Regions from separate parts of the Thioalbus denitrificans genome, predicted to be linked through region 1. Evidence: predicted binding sites of a transcription regulator. Region 1 holds the regulator's gene; each other region holds the start of a gene.
What was found. The regulator sigma-54, encoded in region 1, starts transcription at its own class of promoters, with help from an activator protein. The targets are predictions, from matches to a motif close to TGGCANGNTNCNTGCTT.
Positions count from the first base shown of each region.

Region 2: a site for sigma-54 is predicted at 1,298-1,314, ahead of nifB (nitrogenase cofactor biosynthesis protein NifB). Genes of this name have one in related genera too.
Region 3: a site for sigma-54 is predicted at 1,686-1,702, ahead of DFQ59_RS12425 (hydrogenase small subunit). Genes of this name have one in related genera too.
Region 4: a site for sigma-54 is predicted at 2,088-2,104, ahead of mtoX (methanethiol oxidase). Genes of this name have one in related genera too.

Region 1 is NZ_QPJY01000003.1:51,717-56,682, reverse strand. Features, by position in the region: gene ptsN (PTS IIA-like nitrogen regulatory protein PtsN) at 1-385, opposite strand, end outside; gene hpf (ribosome hibernation-promoting factor, HPF/YfiA family) at 540-851, opposite strand; gene DFQ59_RS08535 (RNA polymerase factor sigma-54) at 869-2,320, opposite strand; gene lptB (LPS export ABC transporter ATP-binding protein) at 2,457-3,182, opposite strand; gene lptA (lipopolysaccharide transport periplasmic protein LptA) at 3,179-3,694, opposite strand; gene lptC (LPS export ABC transporter periplasmic protein LptC) at 3,945-4,550, opposite strand; gene kdsC (3-deoxy-manno-octulosonate-8-phosphatase KdsC) at 4,558-4,966, opposite strand, start outside.
Region 2 is NZ_QPJY01000002.1:383,255-388,220, forward strand. Features, by position in the region: gene nifA (nif-specific transcriptional activator NifA) at 1-1,120, shown strand, start outside; gene nifB (nitrogenase cofactor biosynthesis protein NifB) at 1,359-2,864, shown strand; gene DFQ59_RS06230 (4Fe-4S binding protein) at 2,876-3,154, shown strand; gene DFQ59_RS06235 (hypothetical protein) at 3,169-3,408, shown strand; gene DFQ59_RS06240 (ArsC/Spx/MgsR family protein) at 3,410-3,835, shown strand; gene DFQ59_RS06245 (nitrogen fixation protein NifQ) at 3,885-4,463, shown strand; gene draG (ADP-ribosyl-[dinitrogen reductase] hydrolase) at 4,466-4,966, shown strand, end outside.
Region 3 is NZ_QPJY01000006.1:50,463-55,428, reverse strand. Features, by position in the region: gene hybA (hydrogenase 2 operon protein HybA) at 1-468, opposite strand, end outside; gene DFQ59_RS12425 (hydrogenase small subunit) at 482-1,612, opposite strand; gene DFQ59_RS12420 (ATP-binding protein) at 1,873-2,745, opposite strand; gene DFQ59_RS12415 (HlyC/CorC family transporter) at 2,775-4,037, opposite strand; gene DFQ59_RS12410 (cytochrome C assembly family protein) at 4,074-4,874, opposite strand.
Region 4 is NZ_QPJY01000005.1:39,693-44,658, forward strand. Features, by position in the region: gene DFQ59_RS11290 (NAD(P)H-dependent oxidoreductase subunit E) at 1-1,190, opposite strand, end outside; gene DFQ59_RS11295 (SCO family protein) at 1,261-1,839, opposite strand; gene mtoX (methanethiol oxidase) at 2,229-3,611, shown strand; gene DFQ59_RS11305 (cytochrome c peroxidase) at 3,767-4,966, shown strand, end outside.

The DNA of each region.
Region 1 (4,966 bases):
CCTCTTCGTCGCTGAACAGCTGGGCCAGCCGTGCCAGGACCTCGAGGTGCTCCTCGGTGGCGTTCTCGGGCACCAGCAGCGCGAACAGCAGGTCCACCGGCTTGTCGTCGATGGCGTCGAAGTCGATGGGCTCCTGCAGGTGCGCCAGCGCGCCGATGACGTGGTCGCTGTTCTTCAGCCGTCCGTGGGGAATGGCGATACCGTGGCCGATGCCGGTGCTGCCGAGGCGCTCGCGGGCGATGAGGCTCTCGAACACCTCGGTGGGGTCCAGCTCCGGCTCGTCAGTCGCCGCCAGGCCGCCGAGGAATTCCAGCGCGCGCTTCTTGCTGCCGGCGATGACGTCGGTCGCGGTGCGTTCGAGGGTCAGGATGTCACGCAGGTGCATGGTGATTCGTCACTGTGCGGGGCGATCCGTTCGATTTCAATCGTCTGGCGTCTCTCACTGGTCTCGGTCCGGGTCCGCCGCGGTTGTCGTGGGTTCGAGTCCGGGACGGGGCTGACGGGGCCGCCGGCCCCGTCAGCCCTCCCCGGTTCCGGGCTCAGGCGCGCTTGGCGCTCTCGTGGTTGTGAGCCTGGGACTTTTCCTTGTGCTTCTTCACCTGCCGGTCGAGCTTGTCCACCAGGGCATCGATGGCCGCGTACATGTCATCGTGCTCGGCGTCGGCGTACAGTTCGGCCCCGCTCAGATGGATGGTGGCCTCGGCTTTCTGCCGCAGCTTCTCCACGCCCAGGATCACGTGCACGTTGGTGATGTTGTCGAAATGGCGTTCGACCTTCTCCAGCTTCGAGTTCACATAGTCGCGCAGTGCCGGGGTGATGTCGACGTGATGACCGGTGATGTTGGTCTGCATAGCTGACTCCTTAAGCCTTATAGCAGGCGCTTTCTTTCGTTTGATGGCGGTATCGCCATGACCTCGCGGTACTTTGCGATGGTCCTGCGTGCCACATTGACTCCCTGATCAGACAGGATTTTTGCGATCTTGCTGTCGCTGAGCGGCTTGGACGGGTGCTCGGCGGCGATGAGCTTCTTGATGAGCGCCCGGATCGCCGTGGAGGAGGCCTCGCCTCCGCTCGCCGTACTGACGTGGCTGGAGAAGAAGTATTTCAGCTCAAAGATACCACGGGGGGTGAGCATGTACTTCTGGGTGGTGACCCGGGAGATGGTGGACTCGTGCATCTCCACCGCTTCGGCGATGTCGTGCAGGACGAGGGGCTTCATGGCCTCCTCGCCGTGCTCCAGGAAGCCGCGCTGGTGCTCCACGATGCAGGTGGCCACCTTCAGCAGGGTCTCGTTGCGGCTCTGGATGCTCTTCAGGAACCAGCGCGCCTCCTGCAACTGGGTGCGCAGGAAGTTGTTGTCCTGGCTGTTGTCGGCCCGGCGCACGAGGGCGGCGTAGCTGGGGTTCACGCGCAGTCGCGGGGAGGCCTCCGGGTTGAGCTCCACCAGCCAGCTGCCCCGGTGCTTGCGCACGGTGACATCCGGCACCACGTACTGGGGCTCCTCGCCGCCCACCTCGTTGCCGGGGCGGGGGTTGAGGGTCTGGATCAGCTGGATGACCTCGCGCAGCTCGTCCTCGCTGATCTTCATCCGCCGCTGGACCTGGGCGTAGTCGCGGGAGCCCAGCAGTTCCAGGTGGTTTTCCACCAGGTTCAGCGCCTCGCTGCGCCAGGGCGTGGCGGCGGGCAGCTGGCGCAGCTGCAGGGACAGGCATTCGCCCAGGTTGCGGGCGCCCACCCCGAGGGGGTCGAAGGTCTGGATGCGGTGCAGGACCGCCTCCAGCTCGTCGAGCTCCACCTCGAACTCGGGGTCGAGGCTGGCCAGGAGCTCCTCCAGCGTGGCGCCGAGGTAGCCGCGTTCGTCGATGGCGTCGATGAGCAGCCGGGCCAGTTCCAGGTCGCGGTCGTTGAAATGGGCGAGGCTGGCCTGCCAGAGGAGGTGCTCCTGGAGCGACTCGCCCCCATGGCTGACATTGGCGAACTCCTGCTCGTCACCCTCGTCGGGCCCGGAATTGCTGCTGGGCACGTCGTAGATGTCGTCCCAGGCGCTGTCCACCGGGAGGTCCGCGGGAATGTCCGCGTCGTTGCGCTCGAGGTCGAGGTCGCGGTCCTCGGCCTCGCTGCCCGACGTCGATGGCGCCTCCGCCTCACCCGACGCTTCGACCTCGTCCTCCGCCAGCTCCAGCATGGGATTGGTCTCCAGCGCCTCCTGGACCTCCATCTGCAGGTCGAGCGCTGAGAGCTGCAGCAGCTTGATGGCCTGCTGCAGCTGCGGCGTCATGGTGAGTTGCTGGCTCAGCCGGAGCTGAATGGAGGGTTTCATACGGCGCGTCGTCGTCTAGGCGTAAACGGATATCCGGTATCCGTTGTCGTTATGTCCGGATTGTAACGCAAATAACATGCCGTGCAGATAGGGGCACGGGCCGCGCGGGTATCCCCGCGACCGGGGAGGCGGGAAGTCACAGGCGGAACTCGTGGCCCAGGTAGACGTCCCGGACCTGGCTGTTGTCGAGGATTTCGGCCGGCGTGCCGTGGGCGATGCCGTTGCCGTTGCTCATGATGTAGGCGCGGTCGCAGATGCCGAGGGTCTCGCGGACGTTGTGGTCGGTAATCAGGATCCCGATGCCGCGGTCGCGCAGGTGGCTGATGATGCGCTGGATATCGAGTACCGAGAGGGGGTCCACGCCGGCGAAGGGCTCGTCCAGCAGGATGAAGCGGGGCTCGGTCGCCAGCGCCCGGGCAATCTCCACCCGCCGCCGCTCGCCGCCGGAGAGGCTGATGCCGAGATTGTCGTGGAGATGGCCCACGTGGAACTCGTGCATGAGGCTGTCGGCGAGCCGCCGGCGCTTGCCGGGCGTGAGATCCCGGCGCAGCTCCAGGATGGCCATGATGTTCTGCTCGACGGTGAGCTTGCGGAATACCGAGGCTTCCTGGGGCAGGTAGCCGATGCCGCGCCGGGCGCGAATGTGCATGGGCTCCCGGGTCAGGTCGGCTCCATCCATGGTGATGGCGCCGCTGTCGCAGCGCACCAGGCCCACGATCATGTAGAAGCAGGTGGTCTTGCCGGCGCCGTTCGGGCCCAGCAGGCCCACCACCTCGCCGCTCTCCACCCGCAGGGAGACATCGCGGACCACCTCGCGGGCGCCGTAGCGTTTGCCCAGCCCGCGGGTTTCCAGGACGCTCATTGCTTGCTGTCGCCGCCCCTGGAGGGGACGATGGTCATCTGCACCCGGCCCGGCTTGCCGCCCTCGCCGCTGCCGCCGGTGGCCAGCACCGACTCGCGCTGCAGGTCATATTCAATACGCTGCCCGCTGAACGTATTGCGCCCCTGGGTCACCTTCGCCTCGCCGATGAGCACCAGCATGCGGCTCTTGCCCTGGTATTCCAGCTTCTTCGCCTCGGCGGTCACGTCCTTGTTCCGGCCCTCGGGGCGCTGGCGGAAACGCACCGGGTTGCCGGTGGCGGTAATCTGGGACAGCTCGCCGCCGGCGGCGTGGACCACCAGCCGGTCGGCGTGCAGCTCGATGCTGCCCTGGGTCAGGACCACCCGCCCGGTATAGGTGCTGACGCCCGTGGCCTCGTTCAGCTCCGCCTGGTCGGCCTCGAGGCTGATGGGCTTGTCGCTGTCGCCGGACAGGGCCAGGGCCGCCCCCGGCAGGGCGAGGAGCAGCAGCAGTACACTGGTGTACTGCTTCACTCTTGGCGGTACATTCAGAGCCCCCCGAAAGTGCCAGGACAAGGCGCGGTGCGCAGGCAATGGCCCGGTCCTTGTCAAGCACCGCAACGCGGTCATGGTGCTTTCGGGGGGCTCCCTTCGGGCGAGCCGCTGGCCGGCCATCTGCGGCGTTGCGCTCTCTTGAAAGGACCCTGCCATTCCTGCGAGAGCGCGCCTTGCAGCTAACCGGCCAGCAACTCGCTGAACGTGCCTCCAAGAGTGAAGCAGTACACTAACGGCGGTTCGGTTCATGGGTGGCCTTCACCTTGGACTGTAGCAGCAGCCTCTCCTCCCGCAGGAAGGCCCGCATGCCGGTTGCGTTGATCATATCACCCCCGCGGGTGATGGAAACCTCGCGGTCGGTCTCCAGGTACTCCTGCTCCACCAGGACGCGCAGGTCGTGGGTGCGCAGGGTCAGGCCGGGATCGGCGGCGGTGGGCGCCTGCTCGGCCAGGACCTGCCCGGGGAGAAACACCAGTGCGCCGTCCTCGGTGACCCGTGCCCGCTCGGCGGTCACCACCCAGGGCGCACCCTGTTGGGGGTAGTGCACCAGCCGGGCCGTCTCCAGCTCCGTGCTGTCATCGTCGGGATAGTGCTGCAGGCGCTTGCCGGTCAGGCGCTGGATGGGCACCCCCTCGAGGTTCATGCGCACCGCGGAGAAGCCCTCGAACCAGTAGTCGGGATCGTGGCGCTGCACGTCCGTCCGGGTCGGCCACCAGGGTTCGTAGCGATAGGCGAACAGGCTGCTCAGCCCCGCGAGCAGGCCGAGGACGAGAAGGCCTGCGGTGGTGGGGCTGAGGCGGGGCAGGGGGAACCGGGGCATGGGGAACCGGGGCATGGGGGCCTCAGAGGTAGGCCTCGAGAATCGCCTGCAGGGTGCCCTGGGCTTCCATGATCAGTTCGCACACCTCGCGCGCGGCCCCGCGGCCGCCCGGGCTCGGGGTCTGCCAGTGGGCGTGCTTGCAGACGAAGGGGTGGGCATCGGCCACGGCCACCGCCAGCCCCACCCGCCGCATCACCGGCAGGTCGATGACATCGTCCCCCACGTAGGCCACCTCCTCCAGGGGGGTGTCCAGCCGGTCGAGCAGTTCGCCCAGGGCGTTGAGCTTGTCCTCCCGCCCCTGGTAGACGTGGTGGATGCCGAGGCTCTCCATGCGTTCCTTCACCACCCCCGAGGAGCGGCCGCTGATGATGGCGATCTCCACCCCGGTCTGGCGCAGCAGCTTCATGCCGTGTCCGTCGCGGGAGTTGAAG
Region 2 (4,966 bases), on a different contig from region 1:
GCCGCCCTCCACCGATTTCCTCCCGGAGCAGGTCCGGTTCCTGGAGATGGTCTCCAACCTGATTGCGCGCATCGTGCTGCTCTCCCGCGAAGTGGAGAGCGAGCGCCGCCAGCTGGAGGAGGAGCGGGACAAGCTGCGCCGGACGGTGCGCGGCAATCACGGCTTCGAGAATATCGTCGGCCATACCGACATCATCCGCCGGGTCTTCGATCAGGTGCGCCAGGTGGCCAAGTGGAACACCACCGTGCTCATCCGCGGCGAGTCCGGAACCGGCAAGGAGCTGGTGGCCAACGCCATCCACTACAACTCCCCCCGCTCCAGCGGCCCCTTCGTCAAGCTCAACTGCGCCGCCCTGCCGGACAACCTGCTGGAGAGCGAGCTGTTCGGCCACGAGAAGGGGGCGTTCACCGGCGCGGTGGCCCAGCGCAAGGGACGCTTCGAGCAGGCCGACGGCGGCACCATCTTTCTCGACGAGATCGGCGAAATCTCCGCCGCGTTCCAGGCCAAGCTCCTGCGTGTGCTGCAGGAGGGCGAGTTCGAGCGGGTGGGCGGCACCCGCACCCACAAGGTGGACGTGCGGGTCATCGCCGCCACCAACCGCGATCTCGAGCGGGAGGTGGAGGAGGGCGTCTTCCGCGAGGATCTCTACTACCGCCTGAATGTCATGCCCATCCGCATGCCGGCGCTCAGGGAGCGCATCGAGGACATCCCCGAGCTCTCCTCCTTCCTGGTGGAGAAGATCGCGCGCATCCAGGGCCGCCCGCTGGAGATAACCGACAGCGCCGTGCGCCTGCTGATGCGCCACCGCTGGCCGGGCAACGTGCGGGAACTGGAGAACTGCCTCGAGCGTGCCGCCGTGATGTGCGAGGGGAGCAAGATCGATCGCGACGCCATCGTCGTGGCCGGCCTGAGCGAGCACAGCCTCGAGGCACCCCCTGCCGCCGACACCACTCACAAGGTCGATTTCAACGACCCCGACCTGGACGAACGGGAACGGGTCATCGCCGCCCTGGAGGAGGCCGGCTGGGTGCAGGCCAAGGCCGCCCGCCTGCTGGGCATGACCCCACGCCAGATCGCCTACCGCATCCAGACCCTCAACATCCGCCTCCGGCAGATCTGATTCCGGGCTTCGGGACGCACCGGCGACGTGTGCCGCCGCCGTCCCGGGGCCCGCCCCGGATACCTGTCAGTTACCCGACAAGAAAGGTTCCGGCCGCTGTCGGATTCCCTACGCCGATCCGCGCGGACGCACTGCGCGTGAATTCTATCCTGCTGATATTCCACTCTTTTGAAGAGTCGGCACGGTATCTGCTTCGGGATCCGCAGGAAAATGTCCACAGTGTATCCGGAGGTGGCCAATGGAGTTGAAGGTCTTGGGGCAGGAGAGCTTGCCGAACGCCGCCGGGGGATGTGCCTCCAGTGGCTGCGGCGGCAGTACCGATCAGCTGGCGCACCTGCCGGAGCACATCCGCGCGAAGGTGCACAACCACCCCTGCTACTCGGAGGAGGCGCACCACCATTACGCGCGCATGCACGTGGCGGTGGCGCCCGCCTGCAACATCCAGTGCCACTACTGCAACCGCAAGTACGACTGCGCCAACGAGTCGCGCCCGGGCGTGGTTTCCGAGCTACTCACCCCCGAGCACGCGGTGAAGAAGGTGCTGGCGGTGGCCGCCAACATCCCGCAGATGACGGTGCTCGGCATCGCCGGCCCCGGCGACCCGCTGGCCAACCCCGAGCGCACCTTCGCCACCTTCCGCGCCCTCACCGAGCAGGCGCCGGACATCAAGCTGTGCGTCTCCACCAACGGCCTGGCGCTGCCGGAGCAGGTGGAGGAGCTGTGCAAGCACAACATCGACCACGTGACCATCACCATCAACTGCGTGGACCCGGAGGTGGGCGCCAAGATCTATCCGTGGATCTTCTGGAACAACCGCCGCATCAAGGGCAGGCGCGGCGCCAGGATCCTCATCGAGCAGCAGCAGAAGGGGCTGGAGATGCTCACCGAGCGGGGCATCCTGGTGAAGGTCAACTCGGTGCTGATCCCGGGCGTCAACGACGAGCACCTGAAGGAGGTCTCGAAGGTGGTGAAGGCCAGGGGCGCCTTCCTGCACAACGTCATGCCGCTCATCGCCGAGGCCGAGCACGGCACCTTCTACGGTGTCATGGGCCAGCGCGGCCCCACCCACGACGAGCTGCAGGCGCTGCAGGACGAGTGCGCCGGCGACATGGCCATGATGCGCCACTGCCGCCAGTGCCGCGCCGACGCGGTGGGCATGCTGGGCGAGGACCGCGGTGCCGAGTTCACCCTCGACCGGATCGAGGAGATGGAGATCGACTACGCCGCCGCCATGGAGCAGCGCAAGGCGGTACACGCCGCCATCGAGGCCAACCGCGAGGCGCAGCGCAGGAAGAGCGGCGAGTCCTTCGTGTCGCTCGCCTCGCTGATGCCGAAGAAGAAGGAGCTGCGGCCGGTGCTGATGGCGGTGGCCACCACCGGCGGCGGGGTCATCAACCAGCACTTCGGCCACGCCCGCGAGTTCCTGGTCTACGAGGCGAGCGCCCAGGACGTGCGCTTCATCGGCCACCGCAAGGTGGACCTCTACTGCAGCGGCGGCGACACCTGCGGCGATGCCGAAACCGCCCTGCAGAAGACCATCCGCATCCTCGGCGGCTGCGAGGTGGTGCTCTGCTCCAAGATCGGCTACGAGCCCTGGGGTGAGCTGGAGGAGGCGGGTATCGCCCCCAACGGCGAGCACGCCATGGAGCCCATCGAGGAGGCCGTCGCCATCGTCTACCGCGAGATGGCCGAGGCCGGGCTTCTGGAACGGCCGGTGGAACAGCCCACCCGCGCCAGCGCCTGAGGGACGAGGTCATGGCACTGAAGATCATCGAAAGCTGCGTCAACTGCTGGGCCTGCGAGCCGCTCTGCCCGAGCCAGGCCATCTTCGAGGCACACCCGCACTTCCTCATCGATGCGCGCAAGTGCACCGAGTGCGAGGGGGACTTTTCCGACCCCCAGTGCGCCAGCATCTGCCCCATCGAGGGCGCCATCCTGGACGCCGCGGGCCTGGCGCTGAACCCGCCCGGATCGCTCACCGGCATCCCGCCGTCACGGCTGGCGGAGGCGATGGTGGAAATCCAGGCCCGCTGAGGAGGATCACCGTCATGGCCACGCTCACCATCCCCTGTAACCCCGATCACAGCGCCTCCCGGGCCCGGCGGCTGGCTGAGACCCTGCACCAGGGCATAGGACGGCTGCGCCGGGAGCTGCGGGCACGGCTGGCCGGTCAGCGCAGCCTCACCCTGAGCTACCGCCACCATCCGGCCGCCCACCACGTGCCGCTGCGGGTGTGGCGGCGCCAGGGGGCGCTGCTGGCGGCCATGCACGAACTGCGGCGGGGCTGACATGGCCCGGGTGCTGTTCTTCGAAAAGCCCGGTTGCATCGGCAACGGGGAGCAGAAGCGGCTGTTGCGCGCCGCCGGCCACCAGCTCGAGGTGCGCAGCCTCCTGGCCGAGCCGTGGAGCGCGGAGGAGTTGCGCCGCTATTTCGGAACACTGCCGGTGAGCGACTGGTTCAATCGCACCGCGCCCGGGGTCAAGTCGGGCACGGTGGTGCCTGAGCGCCTCAGCGAGACGGAGGCGCTCAGGCTGATGCTGGCCGATCCGCTGCTGGTGCGCCGCCCGCTCATGCGGGTGGGCGAGGAGCGGCGCGCGGGCTTCGACCCGGCCGGGGTGGACGCCTGGATTGGCCTGACCCCTGCGGCCCTCGGCCGCGACCTGGAGATCTGCCCGAGCACGGGCGGGGAGCCCTGCGACGAGACGCCCGCCTGAGGTCCGGCGCGCCCCGGAGGGCGGCGCCGCAGCCGCTGGAGTGACGACGATGACTACCCCGAGCCCGAACCTGGCCCAAGAAACACCCCTGGAATTGCGCGAACGCCTGCTGGCCCACGCCGGCGGCGATCCCAACGATGGCCCGATGGCCTCCATCCTTTCCACCTGGTTCACCGGCGGCGGCGCGCTCCCGGCGTGGCTGGGCCTCGACCCGGGCGCCTTCCACCAGCTGCTGGCCCACCACTTCCCGGGTCTCGGGACACCCGCTCCCCCGCCACACCCTGAAATCGATCGGGAACGCACCGGGGAGTACGAGGAACTGTTCACCCTGCTGCTGCGGGACCGGGCCGGGCATACCCCCTCGGAGACCTGGATGGCCGGTATCGTGGCCGCCGGTTGCCTGGCCAGCGACCACCTGTGGCAGGACCTGGGGCTGTGGAACCGCGGCGAGTTGAGCGCGCTGATGGCGCATAACTTCCCGGACCTGGCGGGGCGCAACGTAGAGGACATGAAATGGAAGAAGTTCCTCTACAAGCAACTGTGCGCGGCGGAAGGCATCTACACCTGCCGTGCCCCTTCCTGCGAGGTGTGTGCGGACTACACCCACTGCTTCGGTCCGGAAGAGTGAGGGTGGGCGATGGGGCCGGCCCCACGAACCGCTCCGGCTCACGGCATCCACAGCGGCCCCCGGCTGCGATCCCGGAGCTGCGGCGACGGGCGGTGGGCGCCTACCTGGGGTTGGCGGTGGGCGATGCTCTCGGCGCCACGGTGGAGTTCATGACTCCCGGCGAGATCCGGGAGCAGTACGGCACCCACCGCCAGATCCTCGGCGGCGGCTGGCTCCGCCTCAGGCGCGGCCAGGTCACCGACGACACCGAGATGAGCCTGGCGCTCGGCGAGGTCTACCTGCGCCATAACGCCTTCCCGCCGGGTGCGGTGGCGGAAGCCTTCAGCGAATGGATGCGCGGCAAGCCGGTGGACATCGGCCACACGGTGCGCCGGGGCATCATCCGCTTCCGCACCGAGGGCCTGTGCCAGGTCCCGGAGAACGAGATGGACGCCGGCAACGGCGCGGCCATGCGCTGCCTGCCGGTGGCCCTGGCGCTCCTGGGGGCCTCCCCCGAAGCGGTG
Region 3 (4,966 bases), on a different contig from region 1:
GCAGTAGCGGCAGCCGATGCAGAGGCTCGGATCATGACTCACCAGCCCGGTGAGGGGATCCTTGTGCATCGCCGAAACCGGGCAGGCGGACACGCAGGAGGGATCCACGCAGTGCAGGCAGTGGCGCTTGACGAAGGCATAGCCGTCCTCGACCCGGTCCTTCTCGGCCCGGGTGCCGTTCACGTAGGCCTTGATGATGTTGTAGGTGGTGGGCGAGAGGTCCAGCGGGGTGTCCCAGGTGCCCGTGTTCCACTCGCCGCCCTCGGGCAGCCGCTCCGGCGGGAGGTCGTTGGCCTCCTTGCAGGCGCTCATGCAGGCCTTGCAGCCGATGCACAGGGTGGAGTCGTAGAGCATGCCGATGGCCTGCGGCGGCATCGGTTTCGGCTCGCGCATCAGCGCGGCCTGGCCCGCGGCGGGGGCAGCCGCCGCCAGGGCAGCTGTCGCCTTGAGAAAATCGCGTCGTTTCATGGCCGCACCCCCGTCAATCCGGCTTGCCGGACTCGGCGTGTTCGCCGTTCTCGGCCTGCTCGGCCTTGCCCAGGCGGCTGGCGAAAACGGCCCCGGCGCCGATGGCCGCCCCGCCGAGCCCCGCGGCCAGCGCGGCGGCTCCCGGGGTGATCCCCCGGCCCTTGTCCTCGGCGATGCGGGCGAAGGCGGTGGGCGGAGAGACCGTCTTCAGCTCGGCCAGGGCATGGATGGGCTTGGTGAACCCGACGCCCTCCTCGGTGCAGCCGAAGCAGGGATGACCGGTGCCCACCGGCCAGGCGCCGGGGCCCACGTCGCCGAACAGGATGGTGGGGCAGTTGGCGTAGGTCTCGGGACCCTTGCAGCCGATCTTGTACAGGCACCAGCCCTGGCGGTGGCCCTCGTCCCCGAACTCCAGGGCGAAGCGGCCGGCGTCGAAATGGGGTCGGCGTTCGCAGTTCTCGTGGATGAGGCGGCTGTAGGCGAATTTCGGCCGGTTCTTGTGATCCAGCTCCGGCAGCTTCCCGAAGGTGATGAAATGCAGCACCGAGGCGAGGAAGTTGTAGGGGTTCGGCGGGCAGCCGGGGATATTGAGCACCGTCTTGTCAGTGAGGATTTTCTGCACCCCGACCGCGCCGGTGGGGTTGGGTCCGCTGGAGGGGATGCCGCCCCAGGAGGCGCAGGAGCCGATGGCGATGATGGCCGCCGCGCCGGCCGCGGCCTCCATGACGTGCTCCTGCATGGTGCGGTTGGCCACCTTGCAGTAGATGCCGCCGTCCTTGGTGGGGATGGAGCCGTCCACCACCAGCACGTAGTTGCCGCGGTTGGCCTCCATGGAAGCGTGCCGCGCCGCCTCCGCCTGGTGGCCCGCCGCGGCCTGCAGGGTTTCGTTGTAATCCAGCGAGATGGCTTCAAGAATCAGGTGTTCGAGGGTGGGATGGGTGGAGCGCAGCAGCGATTCGGTACAGCCGGTGCACTCCTGGGCCGACAGCCAGACGACCGGCGGCCGCCCGGGGGCGGTGGCCGCCTCGGCGATGCGCACGCCCAGGGCGGGCGAGAGGCCCAGCGTGGCCGCCACCCCGGTACAGAACTGGATAAATTCCCGGCGGCTGACCCCCCCGATACCACTGTTCAGTTCACCATCCATTGTCATGCTCCGCGCGTTGGTCGCGGCGGCGGTACAGGCCGCGACGGCTAATCACCGATGATCAGGATGGTTATTGCAAGGGCCATACCAGAGCGTTCAGCTGGGTGACCTGGCGGAGAAAGTTCCGGTAAAACAGCCGGATAGTTATGGGCGAGGGTGATTGTGGGACGCGAGGGGTGGTAAGCGGGTTTGCAGGTGTAACAAGGGGGTTTTCATCTGTCCGCTCCGGCGGGGGCGCCGGAGCGGTTCCTGGTGCGGCCTCAGTCGTCCTGTTCCAGCCGGTTGCGTCCGGCCCAGTCCTGGGCGAACTGGCGGGCGGAGCGGCCGCTGCGGGAGCCGCGGGCCAGGGCCCACTGCAGGGCGGCGCGGCGGATGGGCTCCGGCTCCGCGCAGTCCACCCGGTAGACGTCGAGCCAGTGGAAGACGATGTCCAGGTACTGGTCCTGGTTGAAGGGGTAGAAGGAGAGCCACAGTCCGAAGCGCTCGGAGAGGGAGATCTTCTCCTCCACCGCCTCGCCGTGGTGAATCTCGGTCTCCACCACCCGGGCCTCGAGGTTCTCGTGCATGTACTCGGGCAGCAGATGGCGGCGGTTGGAAGTGGCGCAGATGAGGAGATTTTCGGGCGGAGCGGCCACCGAGCCGTCGAGCAGGCTCTTCAGCGCCTTGTAGCTGGCGTCGTCGGCCTCGAAGGAGAGGTCGTCGGAGAAAATCAGGAACCGTTCGGGCCGCCCGCGCAGCAGCTCGGCGATCTCCGGCAGATCCTCCAGGTGGGGCTTGTCCACCTCCACCAGGCGCAGGCCGCGCCCGGCGTAGGCATGGAGCAGGGCCTTGATGAGGGAGGACTTGCCGGTGCCGCGGGAGCCCCACAGCAGCACGTTGTTGGCCGGCAGGCCGGCGACGAACTGGCGGATATTGCGCTCCAGCGCCTCCTTCTGGGGTTCGATGTCGCGCAGGTCCTCGAGCCGGATGGGATGGGGCTGCAGCACCGGCTGCAGGTGGCCATGTCCGCCCCGGCGGCGCCAGCGGTAGGCGGTGGCGCTCCAGTCCGTGTCCGGCGCGCCGGCGGGAAGCAGCTGTTCGAGTCGCGCCAGCAGTTCCTCGGCGCGGTCGATGAGTCGGTCCAGGTCGGCCATGTATTCTCCCTCCAGCGGGTCCTCTGCGGCTAATCATCCAGCCGCGGCAGGATGCGCACGGTCTTCACGGCGTTGCCGGTGGTCTGGACGATCTCGATGGGGTAGCCCGCCAGCTTGAGGCTGGTCCCGGCCTCCGGGATGTTCTCCAGGTACTCCAGCACCAGGCCGTTGAGGGTCTTGGGGCCGTCGGTGGGCAGGTCCAGCCCCTCCAGCCGGTTCAGCTCGCGGATGGTCACCCCGGCGTCCACCAGCAGGCTGCCGTCATCCTGGGGGTGGATGTCGCGGCTCAGCGCCGAGACGTCGGTGGTGAACTCGCCGATGATCTCCTCGAGGATGTCTTCCAGGGTCACCAGGCCCTGGATGTCGCCGTATTCATCCACCACCAGGCCGATGCGGCGGCGGCTGCGCTGGAAGTTGAGCAGCTGCCGGTGCAGCGCCGTGCCCTCGGGGACGTAGTAGGGCTCGCGCACCAGCCCGATGAGTCGCTCCTTGTCGAAGACGCTGGTGCCGAGCAGCGACAGCACGTTGCGGGCATGGAGTACGCCCACCACGTCGTCGATGCTGTCGCGGTAGACGGGCAGCCGGGTGTGCTGGCAGTGGATCAGTTGCTCCAGGATCTCCTCCCACTCATCCTCCAGATCGATGCCCACCACCTCGTTGCGGGGCACCATGATGTCCTCCACCGTCACCTTCTCCAGGTCGAGGATGTTGAGCAGCATCTCCTGGTGGCGCCGGGGGATGAGGGCGCCGGCCTCGTTGACCACCGTGCGCAGCTCCTCGCTGCTGAGGCTGTGGCTGGGCGCCTGTTCGGCGGAGACGCCGATCACCCGCAGAACGCCGTTGGCCAGCATGTTGACCGCCCAGACCAGGGGGTAGAGCAGCCGCTGGAGCACCATCAGCACGGCGCTGGCGGGGAAGGCCACCCGCTCGGGGTGCAGGGCGGCGACGGTCTTGGGGGCCACCTCGGCGAAGATCAGGATCACCAGGGTCAGCAGGCCGGCGGCGATGGCGATGCCCGCCTCGCCGAACAGGCGTAGGGCGATGACCGTGGCGATGGAGGAGGCGAGGATGTTGACGAAGTTGTTGCCGATGAGGATGAGGCCGATGAGCCGGTCGGGCCGCTCCAGCAGGCGCTGGGCGCGCTGGGCGCCACGCAGCTTCTTCTCCGCCAGGTGGCGCAGACGATAGCGGTTCAGCGACATCATTCCCGTCTCGGAGCCGGAAAAGAAGGCGGACAGGAGGATGAGTACCAGCAGGGCGCCGAACAGGACGCTCAGGGGGGCATCGCTCAAGGTGATTGACCTCGGAGTCGTTGGTGTCCCGAACGCTCAGCGCTGCAGGATCAGCTCCAGCACCAGCTTGCTGCCGAAGTAGGCCAGGGCCAGGAAGCCGAAGCCCCACAGGGTCCAGCGCACCGCGGTGCGGCCACGCCAGCCGAAGCGGTAACGCCCCCACAGCAGCACGGCGAACACCAGCCAGGCGATGATGGACAGCACCGTCTTGTGGACCAGGTGCTGGGCGAAGATGTCGTCGATATAGAGCACCCCGGTGACCAGGGACAGGCCCAGCAGGATGAAGCCGGCCCAGATCATCTGGAACAGCAGAGTCTCCATGGTCTGCAGCGGCGGCAGCGCGCGCACGAAACCGCCCGGCTGGCGGTTGCGCAGATGCCGGTGCTGCAGTGCCAGCAGCAGCGCCTGCAGCGCCGCGATGGTCAGCAGGCTGTAGGCAAGGATCGAAATCAGGATGTGGCTGAGCAGGTCCGGGCTGCGGATGTCGTGCACGATGTGGTGCATCGGAAACAGCAGGGCGGTGATGATGGTGACGGCCGCGAGCGGGAGGATGGCGATCCCGACATTCTCCATCGGCATGCGCAGGGAGCCGAGCAGCACCAGGATGGTCATGATCCAGGCCAGCAGGGAGGCGACATTGAAGAAGCTCAGGTCGCGGTCCATCCCCACGTGGATCCAGTGGTAGAGCAGGAGTCCGTGCAGCACCGCGGCCAGCAGGCCGGGGGCGAGGACGGGCAGCTTGGGCAGATCCGGCCTGCGCATGAGCCGCCATGCCAGCAGCGTGCCGGAGGTAAGGTAGAGGACAATGCTGGCGGTGCTGATGAGCGCTGTATTCATGCTTCCTGCTGTCAGTGCACGACTGCGGCGATGATCGCATATCTCCATCCTCCAGAGAAGGCTTGGGCGGGATGGTGAATGTGTGAATGTGT
Region 4 (4,966 bases), on a different contig from region 1:
ACCGAGAAGCTGCGCAGCCCGCTGCGGCCGTGGCGCCCCTGGCCCGCGAACCACTCCGCGCCGCGCTCGAGGATGTCACGCACCCAGTACAGTGTCTCCAGGTTGTGCTCCAGGGTGGGGCGCCCGAACAGGCCTGTTTCCGCGATGTAGGGCGGGCGCAGGCGGGGCATGCCGCGGCGACCCTCGATGGACTCGATCATGGCCGACTCCTCGCCGCAGATGTAGGCGCCGGCGCCGCGGCGCAGGTGCAGCTCGGGGAGGGGGCAGGGCGGGTCGGCCCGCAGCCGCTCCAGCTCCCGGGCGAGCAGGGCGCGGCAGCCGGCGTATTCGTCGCGCAGGTAGATGTAGACCGCCTCCGCCTCCACCGCCCGCGCGGCCACCAGCAGCCCCTCCAGGAAGCGGTGGGGGTCGCGCTCCAGGTAGTGGCGGTCCTTGAAGGTGCCGGGCTCGCCCTCGTCGATGTTCACCGCCATCAGCCGCGGGCCCGGGTAGCCGCGCACGATGCGCCACTTGCGCCCGGCGGGGAAGCCGGCGCCGCCGAGGCCCCGCAGGCGGGCGTCCTCCAGGGTGGCGATGACCGCTTCCACCGCGAGCCCGCCGCTCTCCAGCTGCGCCGGCAGCCGGTAGCCGCCGCCGGCGCGGTAGGCGTCGTAGTCGATGGCCGCGGGCAGCGGCGCCCGGGTGGCGCCGTTCGCCACCGCCTGCGCCACCGTCCCGGGCGTGGCGCGGGGCACCGGGTTGTGTCCCACCACCGCCACGGGCGCCTCCGCGCAGCGGCCCACGCAGGGCACCGCCTGCACCCGCACGCCCGCGCCGAGGGCCGACTTCAGCGCTGCCAGCAGCTCGCCGGCGCCGGCCAGCTCGCAGCTCACCGAGTCGCACACCCGCACCGTCAGCGGCGGCGGGGGCGTTTCGCCGTCCCGCACCAGGTCGAAGTGGTGGTAGAAGCTCGCCACCTCGTAGACCTCGGCGGCGGCGAGGCTCAGCTCCTCGGCCAGCGCGGTGAGGTGGGCCGTGGAGAGATGGCCGTGGGCGTCCTGGATGCGGTGCAGGTGCTCGATGAGCAGGTCGCGGCGGCGGGGGGCGTCGCCCAGCAGGGCGCGCACCTCGCGCAGGGCCCGGGGCTCTGCGGTGCGGCCGCGCGGACGTCCGCGGGCCCGGCGGGGCCGGTCCGGTGTGGCGCTGGTCAAGTCGTCTCTCCTCGTTTCTGCGTTCGGTTTCTGTCCGGAACCAGTATATGCCGCCGCGGGGCGCGGGCTTTCAGCGGTGGGCGGCGGCCGGGGCGTCGGCGCGCCGCAGGAGGGTGCGCACCGTCTCGGCGATGGTCTCCGGCGGGATGCCGTAGGGCAGCTTGCGCACCAGCCGGCCGTCGGTGTCGATCACGTAGAGATCGGCGCTGTGGTCCACCGGGTAGAAGCCGCTGGCCTCGCGGGGACCGAAGCTGTAGCGCACGCGGTACTGGTCGGCGACGGCGCGGATCGCGTCCGGGCTGCCGGTGAGCGCGGTGATGCGGGGGTCGAACCAGCCCACGTAGTTGCGCAGCACCGCCGGGGTGTCCCGCTCCGGGTCGACGCTCACGAACAGGGGCTGCACCCGGTCGGCCAGTTCCCCGAGGCGGTGCAGGGCGGCGGTCACCTCGCCCAGGGTGGTCAGGCAGATGTCCGGGCAGTGGGTGTAGCCGAAGAACAGCAGCACCACCTGGCCGCGCGCCTGCTCCAGGCTGAAGGGGGCGCCGTCGTGGTCGGTGAGGGTGAAGTCACCGCCGAGGCGCGCCTGGGCGGGTGTGCCGAGGGCGAACAGCAGCGCGAACAGCGCCGGCCAGGGGCTGAGGTGTCTCATTCTGCGTCTCCCTGCGGGTCATCCTGTCTCATTCCGGCCCGCTTGCGCTGTGGGCCGGGGGTCCGGGGGCGGGCGATGCAGGATGCATACCAGCCGCCCGCGCCCGGATTCTTCCCGCCGCGCCCGGCGCAGGAGCCCGCGGGGTGTCACGCTTTCCGGGCACTCGCGCGGCCAGTCTGTTGCCGTGGTGTCACGCCGGGCACCGCCCGGCGGGCGGTGGCCATTGTCCTATGAGGTTGCAGGGGTATTGGCACCGAAATTGCCTTTTGTCATATCAGGGCTGCCCGCGCGGCCGGGTGCCGGAGTCCGGAACCGGCGGCGCGAAGGTGCATAAATCAACGGCAGCCCCCCAAAGGAATCTCTTTCTGAGCGAGGTGGAGACAACCATCATGAACAAGCACAAGATGACAGTGACGCAGAAGTTCCGACGCACCGCGGCCACCGCCGCGCTGGGCATGGCCGCGCTGGCCGTGGGCATGGTGCCGGTGACGGGCCAGGCCGACGAGACCTGCATGTCGCCCTACATGGCCAAGATCGTGGGCCAGGAGGACTACGTCTACGTCTGGACCCTGGGCGTGGAAGGTGTCGGCGACGGCCAGGACAAGCTGGTGACCGTGGACGTGAACCCCAACTCCAAGACCTACGGCCAGGTGGTGAACACCCTGTCGGTGGGCGGGCGCAACGAGGCCCACCACTCCGGCTTCACCGATGACCGCATGTACCTCTGGGCCGGTGGCCTGGACACCAACAAGGTGTTCATCTTCGACGTCCACTCCGATCCCCGCCAGCCGAAGCTCTCCAAGGTGATCACCGACTTCGTCTCCAAGAGCGGCGGCGTGGTCGGCCCCCACACCACCTACGCCCTGCCGGGCCGCATGATGATCACCGGCCTGTCCAACAACAAGGACCACGGCGGGCGCACCGCGCTGGTGGAGTACACCAACGAGGGCGAGTACGTCGCCACCTACTGGATGCCCACCGACGACAGCCTGCAGGGCGCGAAGAAGACCGGCAACTACGCCGACGGCTACGGCTACGACGTGCGCGTGCTGCCGCGGCGCAACTCCATGTTCACCTCCGCCTTCACCGGCTGGTCCAACTACATGATGGACTTCGGCAAGATGCTGAACGACCCGGAGGCGATGAAGCGCTTCGGCAACACCGTGGTGCGCTGGGACCTGCACCAGCGCAAGCCCAAGGAGGTGTTCGACGTGCCCGGCGCGCCGCTGGAGATCCGCTGCGCCTGGCAGCCGAACCACAACTACTGCTTCACCACCACGGCCCTGACCTCCAAGATCTGGCTCATCCACGAGGATGACCAGGGCCAGTGGCGCGCGGACGAAGTGGCCGACGTGGGCGATCCCTCCAAGGTGCCCCTGCCGGTGGACATCTCCATCAGCAGCGACGACAGCATGCTGTGGGTCAACACCTTCATGGACGGCAAGACCCGCGGCTTCGACATCACCGACCCCTTCCACCCGAAGCAGGTGCACGAGGAGAAGATCGGCGCCCAGGTGAACATGGTCTCCTCCAGCTGGGACGGCAAGCGCCTCTACTACACCAGCTCGCTGCTGGCCAACTGGGACAAGAAGGGCGCGGACAACGAGCAGTACCTCAAGCTCTACGAGTGGGACGGCAAGAACCTCGCCAAGAAGTTCGAGATCGACTTCATGAAGGAGAATCTCGGCCGCGCCCACCAGATGCGCTTCGGCGCCTACAGCCTGTACGCCAGGAAGCCCGGGGAGGGCAGCCGGGTCGCCCAGGGCGACTGAGCCCGCGCCCCGGCCGGATCCCCGCGGATCCGGCACTGGACCCGCGGAGCCGCTCCCCCGGACGGGGGAGCGGCTCCCTTCACGGCGATGGACCCGGCACCCGCACCGAAGAGGCGGCGCGGCGGCGGGCCACGTGACACGAGGATGCGACAGGCATGTTCCCTTTCCTGCAACGATTCGCGGCCGGCGCCGCGCTCCTGGCCCTGCCCCTGGCGGGCCAGGCCCACGCCGACCAGCGCGACACCGAGCCGCCCGCGGGCGGCGCCCGGATCCAGGCCCCCTTCTATACCGGTGTCGACTACGAGCCGCCGGCCCCCGGCAGCTACCGGCTGCCCCCTCTCGGCACCGCGGCCGACGGCCGGGTTCTCGCCAGCGACGGCCGGCCCCTGCGCCTGTACGACCTGTTCGACGGCCGCTACGTCCTGCTCAGCTTCATCTACAGCCACTGCAGCGATGTCAACGGCTGCCCCCTGGCCACCGCCGTGCTGCACCGGATGCAGAAGCTGATGGCGGAGGATCCGGAGCTGGCGGACAACCTGCGCCTGGTGAGCCTCTCCTTCGATCCCGAGTTCGACACGCCGGAGGTGATGGACCTCTACGGCGCCGCGTTCCGGGACGGCCCCGGCGACTGGCGCTTCCTCACCACCGCCTCCCAGGCGGAGCTCGAACCCCTGCTCGCGGCCTACAACCAGTCGGTGATCCGTGACGTGGACGCCGAGGGCCGGCCCACCTCCAGCTTCTCCCATATCCTGCGGGTGTTCCTGATCGATCCCGAGCGGCGCATCCGCAACATCTACAGCGTGGCCTTCCTGTACCCGAAGCTCATCAGCAACGACGTGAAGACCCTGCTGCTGGAGGCGCGCGCGGAGGAGACGCACACGGCCGCCGCCCACCCGGCCGGGCTGCCCGACCGCTACCGCCCCGGCGACTTCAAGGAGGGCTACGAGAGCGGGGACTACGCCACCCGCAGCCTGGCGGTGGAGAACCGCCGGGGCCGCGCCGCGGACCTGCTGGCGCTGGCGGAGCGCACGCCCCTGGGCCTGCCGCCGCTGCCGGTGCCGGAGAACAACCCGATCACCCGGGAGAAGCTGGAGCTGGGGCGCAAGCTGTTCTACGACCGGCGCCTGTCCCTGAACGACACCTTCTCCTGCGCCATGTGCCATATCCCCGAGCAGGGCTTCACCAACCACGAGCTGAGCACGGCGGTGGGGGTGGAGGGGCGCACCGTGCGGCGCAACTCGCCCACCCTCTACAACGTCGCCTACGCCACCCGGCTGTTCCACGACGGGCGCGAGTTCTCGCTGGAGCACCAGGTCTGGGGGCCGCTGCTGGCCCGCAACGAGATGGCCAACCCC